Botrimarina mediterranea: one gene and its partner. The protein of the gene in region 1 interacts with the protein of each later gene in a pairwise test. Links are inferred from orthologs where the notes say so. Each region holds a gene or a part of one and is shown on either strand. Other genes may lie near its edges.

What was found.
Region 2: the proteins of rlmKL (region 1) and typA interact in binary tests that used the Escherichia coli proteins (3 or more experiments, as listed by UniProt). The link is inferred for Botrimarina mediterranea from one-to-one orthologs.

What each region holds. Positions count from the first base shown.
Region 1 is NZ_CP036349.1:1,879,355-1,884,276, reverse strand. The notes cover bases 1-2,957. They hold rlmKL (bifunctional 23S rRNA (guanine(2069)-N(7))-methyltransferase RlmK/23S rRNA (guanine(2445)-N(2))-methyltransferase RlmL), read left to right. Parts: upstream 1-332; coding sequence 333-2,582; downstream 2,583-2,957. Other genes in these bases: nadE (NAD(+) synthase), read right to left, coding at 2,776-2,957; Spa11_RS07510 (DUF2608 domain-containing protein), read left to right, coding at 1-315. In the rest of the region: more of nadE, read right to left, coding at 2,958-4,689; Spa11_RS07495 (competence/damage-inducible protein A), read right to left, coding at 4,856-4,922. UniProt on the Escherichia coli protein: Specifically methylates the guanine in position 2445 (m2G2445) and the guanine in position 2069 (m7G2069) of 23S rRNA. Methylation occurs before assembly of 23S rRNA into 50S subunits.
Region 2 is NZ_CP036349.1:1,613,863-1,618,707, forward strand. What follows is about bases 1,094-3,973. They hold typA (translational GTPase TypA), read left to right. Parts: upstream 1,094-1,530; coding sequence 1,531-3,417; downstream 3,418-3,973. Other genes in these bases: Spa11_RS06425 (hypothetical protein), read left to right, coding at 3,913-3,973. In the rest of the region: Spa11_RS06415 (response regulator), read right to left, coding at 1-1,029; more of Spa11_RS06425, read left to right, coding at 3,974-4,731. UniProt on the Escherichia coli protein: A 50S ribosomal subunit assembly protein with GTPase and nucleotide-independent chaperone activity, required for 50S subunit assembly at low temperatures, may also play a role in translation.

The sequences.
Region 1 (4,922 bases):
CTCGAGTTCGCCGACCATCCGCCGAAGGCGATCGTCTTCGTCGATGACCACGCCCGGCACGTTCACCGCATCTACGACGCGATGTCGCGGCACGACATCGAGTGCACCGCCTTGCAGTACAAGGCCGAAGACAAGAACGTCGCCCGCTTCCGCTACTGCGACAAGCGTGAGGTGACCGAGAAGTGGCGGCGGCTCGAGTCCGCGCTGAAGGAAGTGTTCACCCTCCCCGGCGCCGACGCCCCTGTCGATGAGGCTGTCGAGAATCCCGCCCACGCCACCGCCGACGCCGCCCCCGAGCGGGCCGCGTCGCACTAAAGCGGACATACGCGGCCGTGGCCGAATACGATTTGATTGCGACCGCCGCCTTCGGCCTTGAGTCCGAAGTGCGTCACGAACTCGAGACGCTCGGCTACCCCGCGCGCATCGCGAGCCCGGGGCGCGTGCTCTTCCACGGGGACGAGCAGGCGATCATCGAGACGAATCTCTGGCTGCGTTGCGCCGAGCGGATTCTCATTCGCGTGGCCGTCGGCCCAGCGAACGATTTTGGTCTGCTCTTCGACCTCGTGCGTGGGGCGCCATGGTCCGACTGGATCCCCGCCGACGGGCAGTTCCCGGTCCGCGGCCGGTCGTACAAGTCGCTGCTCACGAGCGTGCCGGCGTGTCAACGGATCGTGAAGAAGGCGGTCGTCGAGCAACTCCGCGCGGGTCACGGAGTCGAGGAGCTTCCAGAGACGAGCGGTGACTACGCCATCGAAGTCGCCATCGCGAACGACGAAGCGTCGCTGTACCTAGACACCACCGGCGTCGGTCTCCACAAACGCGGCTACCGACCGCTGGTGAGCGAGGCGCCACTCCGTGAGACGATCGCCGCCGGCATGGTGCGGTTCAGCCGGTGGCGTCCCGACCGGCCGTTCTGGGACCCGTTCTGCGGATCGGGGACGATCGCGATCGAGGCGGCGATGATCGGCCGCGACATCGCGCCGGGTTTGCGACGGACATTTGCCTGTGAAGCATGGCCCCGCATCGGGGGCGAGGGCTGGCGCGCCGCGCGCGAAGCCGCCGAGCGTCGCGTCAAACCGGCGCTCGAAGAGCGGCTCTCCGCAACCGACATCAGCGAAGACGCCCTGAAGATCGCCCGTCGCAGCGCAACCGCCGCCGGCGTCGCCGACGACATCCACTTCCAGATCCGCGACTTCGCCGATCTCTCCAGCAAACGCGACTACGGCTGCCTCGTCACCAACCCCCCCTACGGCGAACGCATCGGCGAGGCCGAAGAGGTCCGGCGCCTCTACCGCTCGATGCCGACGGTATTGCGACGTCTCAAGACTTGGTCGCACTATCTGTTGGCCGCGAACCCCGAGTTCGAGAACCTCGTCGGCCAAGGCGCGTCGAAGCGGCGGAAGCTGTTCAACGGGCGGATCGAGTGCGCGTTGTATGAGTTTCATGGACCGAGGAAGCCGAAAGACGGAGGACGGCCGAGGAGGGACGAGAGACGGGGGACGGGGGACGAGGGGAAGGTGGCGGTCTCGAGCGATGTGGCTACCGAGTCGGACACGCCTGCCGAACCCTCAAGCCTCAGGCCTCAAGCCTCACCGCCACGACCGCCGCAGGCGTTCGGCGGACTTAGGCCGGAGGCGGAGCGACAAGCCACCGAGTTCGCCGCGCGGCTTGGCAAACGCGCTCGGCATCTTCGTAAATGGCCCACGAAGCGCGGGATCACTTGCTATCGGCTCTACGACCGCGACATCCCCGAGCTGCCGTTTGCGGTCGATCGTTACGAGGACGCGGTCGTCGTCGCCGAGTACGAGCGGCCGCACGAGCGGACGCCGGCGGAGCACGCCGACTGGCTCGATTTGATGATGAAGACGATCGCTAAGACGCTCGAAGTCCCGCGCGCCGAAGTCTTCCTCCGCAAACGCGAACGCCAGCGCGGCGAGGCCCAGTACGAACGTGTCGCCGACGAGGGGGCGTTCCGTGTCGTCAACGAGGGCGGCCTACGGTTCCGCGTTAACTTGTCGGACTACCTCGACACGGGGCTGTTCCTCGACCATCGCCAAACGCGCGGCATGGTCCGCGAAGCGGCCGCCGGCAAGCGGGTGTTGAATCTGTTCGCTTACACCGGCTCGTTCACCATCTACGCCGCCGCCGGTGGCGCCGTGAAGACAACGACGGTCGACCTTTCGCAGACCTACCTCGACTGGACCGCCGAGAATCTCCGGCTCAACGGCTTCGAGCCGGGCATGACGCACTACCTCGCCCGCGCCGATAGCCGGGCGTATGTCGATAGCCTGCCGCGCGAACCGCAGTTCGACCTCGTCGTGGTCGATCCGCCGACGTTCTCGAACTCGAAGCGCCTCGACGACGATTGGGACGTGCAGCGCGACGGGGCGCCGCTTCTGAACGCGATCCGCAAACGCCTCACCGACGGCGGCCTCGTCTACTTCAGCACCAACTTCCGCCGCTTCAAGCTCGACGAGTCGGCGCTGACGGGCTACGCGGTGCGTGAGATCAGCAAGCAGACCGTGCCGGAGGATTTCCGGAACGAACGCATCCACCGCTGCTGGCGGTTGACGGCGGTTTGAATGCGGCGTGTCGCGGGTTCACTCCGGGAGCTGACGCTTCCCGGCTCGCATGTAGCGGGCTAGGGATTGCTGAGCCGTTCGGACTGCATGCCATTTGTAGGAGGCGTCTCCGACGCCGATGACACGCACCATCCCGTTTCGGAATGGATACCGTAATCGGCGTCGGAGACGCCTCCTACAATCGCTGGCGTGATCACCCCTCGCCGCTGAGTATTGGCCAGCGCCGCCACGAGCGCGAATCAACGTTGTGCGTGTCGATGTGAAAACTCGGCGCGAGGCGTTCGCGTTTCCATTGGCTCGCGCGCCACAGGCGCCAGAAACGGTCGGTCCACTTGGCGAGCTGCGCGGCGTCGTACTGTGGGAACGCCTCGCCGAGGCGGCGTAGGGTTTCATCGCGCGGGTCGAGGTGAGCGATCATCGAGCGCTCGATGGCGTCGAGCACCGGGTAGGGCATCAGGTCGGCCTCGTCGGTCTGATGCGTCGCCAGGGGCCGTAGCTCGGCGGTCGGTTGCTGGGCGTTGACGGCGTGCAACTCTGGCAAGGGACCAACGCCCTCGGGTCCTTCGGTCTCCATCCAGCGGAGCCACTCGCGGATGAACGCCTTATCGATGCCGGCGATCGGGGCGAGGCCGCCGGCCGTGTCGCCATCCATCGTTGCGTAGCCGACCGACGCCTCGCTGCGGTTGCCGGTGGTGATGAGCAGGGCGCTCTTCAAGTTGGCGAGCATCCACACGCCCGGCGCGCGGACACGGGCCTGGATGTTCTGCAGGGCGATGTCGTCCGTCTCCCAAGTCAGCTCGCGCCCTACGGCCGTTGCGGCGAGCTTGACGCAGTCATCGACGAGCGCGTCGATCGACCACTTGTGATGCTCGGCGCCGACGGCGTCCGCAACGGTCGCAGCGGCGCTCCGCGTCACGTCGGACGAGTTCTTCGTTGCTTGATAAACGGTCGTGAGCAGGCATCGCACCGCCGAACGGACCTCATTCGCACCGTCAAGAGTAGGCGTGTTGGGCAACCGTTGGGCGAGTCCCGCGAAGCCGACTTCGTCGACAACGCGCTTCACTATCAGCCACACCAGCGCGGCGCAGGCGGCCGAGTCGGCGCCGCCGCTGAGCGAAATCACGAAACCCTTGGCGCCGCTCTTCCGCAGATAGTCAAGGAGACCCAGCGGCACGGCGCGGCTGAACTCTTCGAACTTGGAGAGCCGCTCGCCTCTAAGCGTGGGCGTTTGCCTCTGAACCGATTCGTCACTGGCAATCGACCAGCCGGTCGCGATCCGACCCTCACCGGGGCGGGCTTCGACATCGCCGTCGACCAGGCTGACGACAAAGTCACGGCACGAGAAGGGCGCCGCGCCGGCGAGCAGTTCGGCCTCACCGTCGCCTGTCGCCCTCGCGAAGAACGGCCCGCCGTCGAAGATCGCGCGGCCCGACTCGTTGCCGAGCAGGTTCGTGTAAAGGAAGAGACCGTTGACGATTCGCGCGCCGTCGAGGGCATGGCCGTCGCGGATCGCTTGCTTTCCGAACGCGAAGTGGCTCGCCGAAGGGTTCAATAGCACCGAGACGCCGCGTTTGGCGTAGCGATGCGCCGGGCGTTCGGCGCCGACCCAAGCGTCGCGGCAGATTTCGACGCCGAGGCCGACGCCGTCAAATTCGAAGACGAGTTCGCCGACGGGGATTGTCTCGCCATCGACCTCGACCGTTGTTCGCCCCCCCGCGGGCCACGGGGTGAACCAACGGGCCTCGTAGTGCAGCCCGTCGTTCGCCAAGTGTTGCTTGAGCGACATCCCCAGAAGACGCCCATCGACAAGCATCGCCTCGGCGTTGTAGAGCTTGCCGGCAATCTCGAGTGGCAGGCCGACCGTGACGGCGACGCCACGTGTCTGCGGCTTCAACTCGATGAGCGATCGCAACGACCGCTCTCGCAGGTGCTTCGCAAAGTACAGGTCTTCACAGCCGTAGCCGTTGAGGCACAGCTCGGGCAGACAGACCAGCCGGGCGCCGGCGTCACGGGCGGCGTCGATCGCGGCGACCACGCGGCGCAGGTTCGCCTCCCAGTCGAGGGGCGTCTGATTGATAGCGACGGCGGCGAGGCGGATCAGTGGCATGGGTACGTTATTGTTTCGCGCATAGACGCGGAGACGCAGAGGATTCGATGGCTACTGACTTGGCGGCTTTGCGCCTTTGCGTGAGGCTTGACGAGATGTCTCACGCAAAGGCGCGAAGGCGCAAAGTGAACCGATGGCTCTGCGTCTCCGCGGCTCTGCACGAGATCTATTGGCTTTGTTTCAAGAGTTCTAAGCGGAGCAGGTTGAGGGCGTGTTTGGCGACGAGCGGGCGT
Region 2 (4,845 bases), 270 kb from region 1 along the record:
CTCGATGTAGAGCGGGTCTTCGCCCGTGTCCTCGCAGAGGTAGCTCTTGCCGGTCGCGGCGACGAAGCCCGTGACGCCGTTGCCGGTGGGCTCGCTGCGGAGGGGGCGTTGCTCGGCCTCGGGCTTGATGCCAAACGCCAAGAGCGGCAGCAACTCGCTGGTCTCTTCGTCGAGCGTGCGGACCTCGACGACGTCGTACTGCAGGACGTCTTGGGTGCAGTGAAGGATGTTCGACTTGAGCAGTTCGATCCGCTCGTCGTACTCCATCTCGGCGACCTCCTCGGGAGTGAGGTCGGCCAATTCGATTCCCGCCTGATGGATCGCGGCGAGCTTCTGCTTCTCGAGCTGCTCGGCCGTGACGTCACGGATGGTGACGATCAAGTAGTCGGGGGCATCTCCCTTGAAGTGTTCGACCGGCGCCGCGTTGACGCGGAAGAAGCGGCCGTCGTCGCAGCGGAGCATCGACGACACTTGTCGACCGCCGCTGAACGCGGTGTCGAAGGGCGTCAGTTCGGGGCCGAGGATCTCCGGCGCGCCGAGCACGGGGTAGAAGCTCTCGCCGATGACCTCGTCGCGGCGCATCCACTCGCTGAGCCGGCCGTTGCCCCAGACGATGCGGTTGTCGCGGTCGAGCAGCACGACGCCGTCGGGCATGCCGCGGAGGATCTGGATGTTGTGGATCAGCTGGGTGACGTGCGAGTCACGGCGGAAGCCCTCGGCGTCGGCGTAGATGCCGTCGTACTCGCCTGTGGCGAGCCGGCTGGCGGCGCGCGCCAGCGATCGCACGGGGGTGACGTCGAAGCCCGGGCCGAGTTGCTCGGCGAGAGCGGCGGACGTGTTCCGCTCGTCGCACAGGCAGAGGATCTTGTGGAGGGCGTCGGCCGACGAGGTGGGCTCTGCTTTCGTGGCGGAGTCGGACTTCGGGGCGGACTCTGTGCCTGCGCCCGTCGGGGCGTCTTGGAGGGTCTCGGTCGATCCGCAGCCAAGTGCTTGCGACTCGGCGCGGGTAGTCGTGCCAGGGTTGGACACGCGGCGCCTGCTCGATAGTTGGGGTGGGGCCGATTTCTCGGTGGGCATGGGGAGGTTGCCAGTTTCCCCTTGGCGAGCCGCTGACAAGCCGCCTTCAGCCCGCAATTCCGGGCTGCAAACGTCTGCTGACGGCCGACCTGTGAGGTTGGGCTACCTCCGGCGGGACGCTCGTGGGAATCCGCAAGCGCCAGCGGCGCTGCGAATTGCCCCACATTGGAAGTATACGAACCTTACGCAATGGGAACAACACAACCACACGGGTTCATTACGAAACATCGGAGCCAAAGGGTTTGGCGATCCAGGGCTCTTCGACGATTGCGCAAGGCTTGCGGGCCTCGAGCGACGCATAACGCCGGCATTAACGGTCGCGCCCGCGCAGACGCCGGCGCGGTTTGCCCGTAGACTATCGAGCTGCGATCTGCGGCCGGACCCCGTTTAGGTCGTGACGCCGCGAAATGGCTGCGCAGAAGAGAGCCTACCCCACCCCCCGCCCCCCTCCCGATGTCCCACCCCCTCCGCGGCCAGGCCGCCCTGCGTAACGTCGCGATCATTGCCCACGTTGACCACGGCAAGACAACGCTCGTTGACCAACTGCTCTACCAATCGGGCCAGTACCGCGAGGCCGAGCTCGACAAGCTCGCCGGCGGGCAGCACGGGCTGGTGTTCGACTCCAACGACTTGGAGCGCGAGCGGGGCATCACCATCTTCAGCAAGAACTGTGCGATTGGATACGAGTCGCTTGCCGGCGACCGCTACCGCATCAACCTGATCGACACGCCGGGCCACGCCGACTTCGGCGGTGAGGTCGAGCGCGTCCTCACGATGGCCGACGGGTGCCTGCTGCTGGTGGACGCCTTCGAGGGCCCGATGCCGCAGACGCGGTTCGTGCTCCAGAAGGCGCTCGCCCAGGGGCTCAAGCCGATCGTCGTGATCAACAAGATCGACCGTCCCGACTCACGCCCCGACGAGGTCGTGACGGAGGTCTTCGACCTCTTGATCGACCTCGGCGCCGACGACCATATGCTCGACTTCCCCGTCGTCTACGCGTCGGGCAAGCAAGGGTTTGCCTCGCTGACGCCTGAAGGACGCCCCGCCGACATGCGGGTGATCCTCGAGAAGATCATCGAAGAGGTGCCGCCGCCGCACGGCGAGCCGGACGAGCCGACGCAGATGCTCGTCACAACGATCGATTACTCCGACTATGTCGGCCGCATCGCCGTGGGCCGCGTCATCGCCGGCGCTGTGTCCGACCGGCAACGTGTGGCCGTGATCGACCGCGACGGCGGGATCACCAAGCAAGAGATCGCCCAACTCTTCACGTTCGACGGGCTCGGCAAGATCAAGACCGACCGCGTCGAGTGCGGCGACCTCTGTGCGGTGGTCGGGCTCGACCCGATCGGCATGGGCTACACGATTGCCGCCGCCGAATCGCCCCGGCCCGCTTATGCGGTGAAGATCGACGAGCCGACTCTCCACATGCTGTTCCGCGTCAACGACGGGCCCTTCGCCGGTCGCGAAGGGGACCACGTCACCAGCCGCAAGATCGGCGAGCGACTCGAGCGCGAACTGCGCAGCGATGTCGCTCTCCGCGTCGAACCCGGTGACACGATGGAGCAGTACCGCGTCGCCGGCCGTGGCCTGATGCACCTGGGCATCCTGATCGAAAACCTCCGTCGCGAAGGCTTCGAGCTCTGCGTCGGCAAGCCGCAGGTAGTGACCAAGTACGAAGACGGCAAGAAGCTCGAGCCGGTCGAGCTGCTGGTGATCGACGTGCCGGAAGAGTTCGAGAATGCGGTGATGTCGCTGGTGGGCGACCGCCGGGCGCAGGTGCTCAAGATGGGCAAGAAGTCCTCGACCAGCTCGTACACTCACCTGGAGTTCTCGATCCCGTCGCGGTCGCTGATCGGCCTGCGGTCGCGCCTGTTGGCGGCGACACAGGGCAACGCCATCGTCCACCACACGGTCCTCGGCTACGAGCCCCCGCGTGGCGCCGTGAACCTGCGTTCCAACGGCGTGATGCTCGCCAGCGAAGCGGGGCAAGCGACCGCTTACTCGATGGACGCCCTCGACGACCGCGGCGTCTTCTTCGTTCGCCCGGGCGATCAGGTCTACGAGGGCCAGATCGTCGGCGAGAACTGCAAGTCGGACGACATCGTCGTGAACGTCGTGAAGGCCAAGAAGCTCACCAACATGCGGGCCTCCGGCAAGGACGACAACGCCCAGGTCCGCCCGCCGCGCGACATGTCGCTCGAGGCTTGCCTGGAGTACATCGACGACGACGAGTTGGTCGAAATCACCCCGACGAGCATCCGGATGCGGAAGGTGATGCTTAAGGAGGCCGACCGCCGCCGCGAAAGCCGCCGGTCTGCGAGCGCGTCGCTGGTGTAGGGGACGCGATTCCTCTCGTTAGCGAGACCCCCCGTTTGGGCGGTTTTCCTAGCCTCGCTTAGGAGGCTCTAGGAGGTCATTTAACGCATCGGGAGCGGGGGGCCTGGGTAAACCCTAAGCGGAGCGCAACAACGCGCCTAAGGGCCCTCTATGCGGCTCTAGACGCATGTTCACGGCGCCGCCAGGTGGCCCACCATCCACCACCCTCCATCGGTACCCGTCTGAGCCGGGGGCGCGAGCCCTCGGTGGGAAGTGGGTACCAGGTTTCCCACCGAGGGCTCGCGCCCCCGGCTCAGACCCGTACCGATCGTTCGCAAGCTCTTCGGCTCGGGCCCTTCCGGCAGGATCGGGCACGCCGCTCTAACTGCCCCAAGCGGCATAACCGTGGCTCTCGGTGTGCCTGGCTTCGGCGCGCCGGTGCATGAGCTAGCCTTTCGCGGAAGCGCTGCGGCCGCGATGGCTGCGCGCGGCATTTCGCCTGAAGGGCGCTCGACCATGCAAGCCAGCCGTACTTATCGCTCCGCCGACCGCAATCGTCGCACGGGGCTGTCGCGTTTTGAGATCATCACCTGCCTGATCGCTGTGGTGGGCGGCGTGTGGATCGGCGCGCAGTACTACAACGTCGACCTCAACGGCGCCGCCTACCAGGCGCTCGACGAGTCGCAGCTGCTCGAGAAGTTGCCGCCCGATTGGCGCCCGCCGAACCCCGACTGCCCCAATGGCGACTGCCCCGACCCGGCCGAAGTCCGCGCCGTCGAGCAGGCCCGCCTCACTGCGAAGCTCAAGGAGTTGCAGTTCGAGGTCGCCCGGTTGTCGTCCGGAGAACCAGGCGCCGCCGAATCGGAGAAATCATCGTCGCTGACCGAAAGCGACGTCGCGATGCGTGATCGGACTCAGGCCTACTGGCAGGGTCTGACGCGGATCGTCTTCGAGGTGTCCGCGTTGCAGAACGTCGTCGCCTCGTACGCGGGGACCGAGCAGCAGTCCCGGGCCCTAGCGGTCCGCCGGCGGTCGCTGGAGTATGGTCACGAAGCGACCAACCTGCTCGATATCGACGGGGTCGATCCTGAGGCGGTCGCCACCGGCGTCCGTGTCTCTGAGTGGTTCGCCCAAAGCGCCGAGCAGCTCAAGACGGCCCAGGAGCTGAAGACCCGCCAGCCGGTCGGCAACCGCAGCGTCTCGGCCGCCGACGTCTGGGCCCAGACCGAGGCCGAGCTGCAGAAGCGTACCGAGCTGGTCCGTCGGAAGTCGCACGAGACCTCGGCGTACCTGACTTCGAAGTATTTCGCGGAGTTTCCGCCGCTGGGGTTCTAGGCCCCGCCTAGCGGCCCACCGAGCGTGGGCACCCGCGGCGCCGGAGTTGCAAGCCAAGCATTTGTTGCTGGCGGGCGTCCCCCCAGCTAGGATGCATGCTCCCGCCTATCCGCC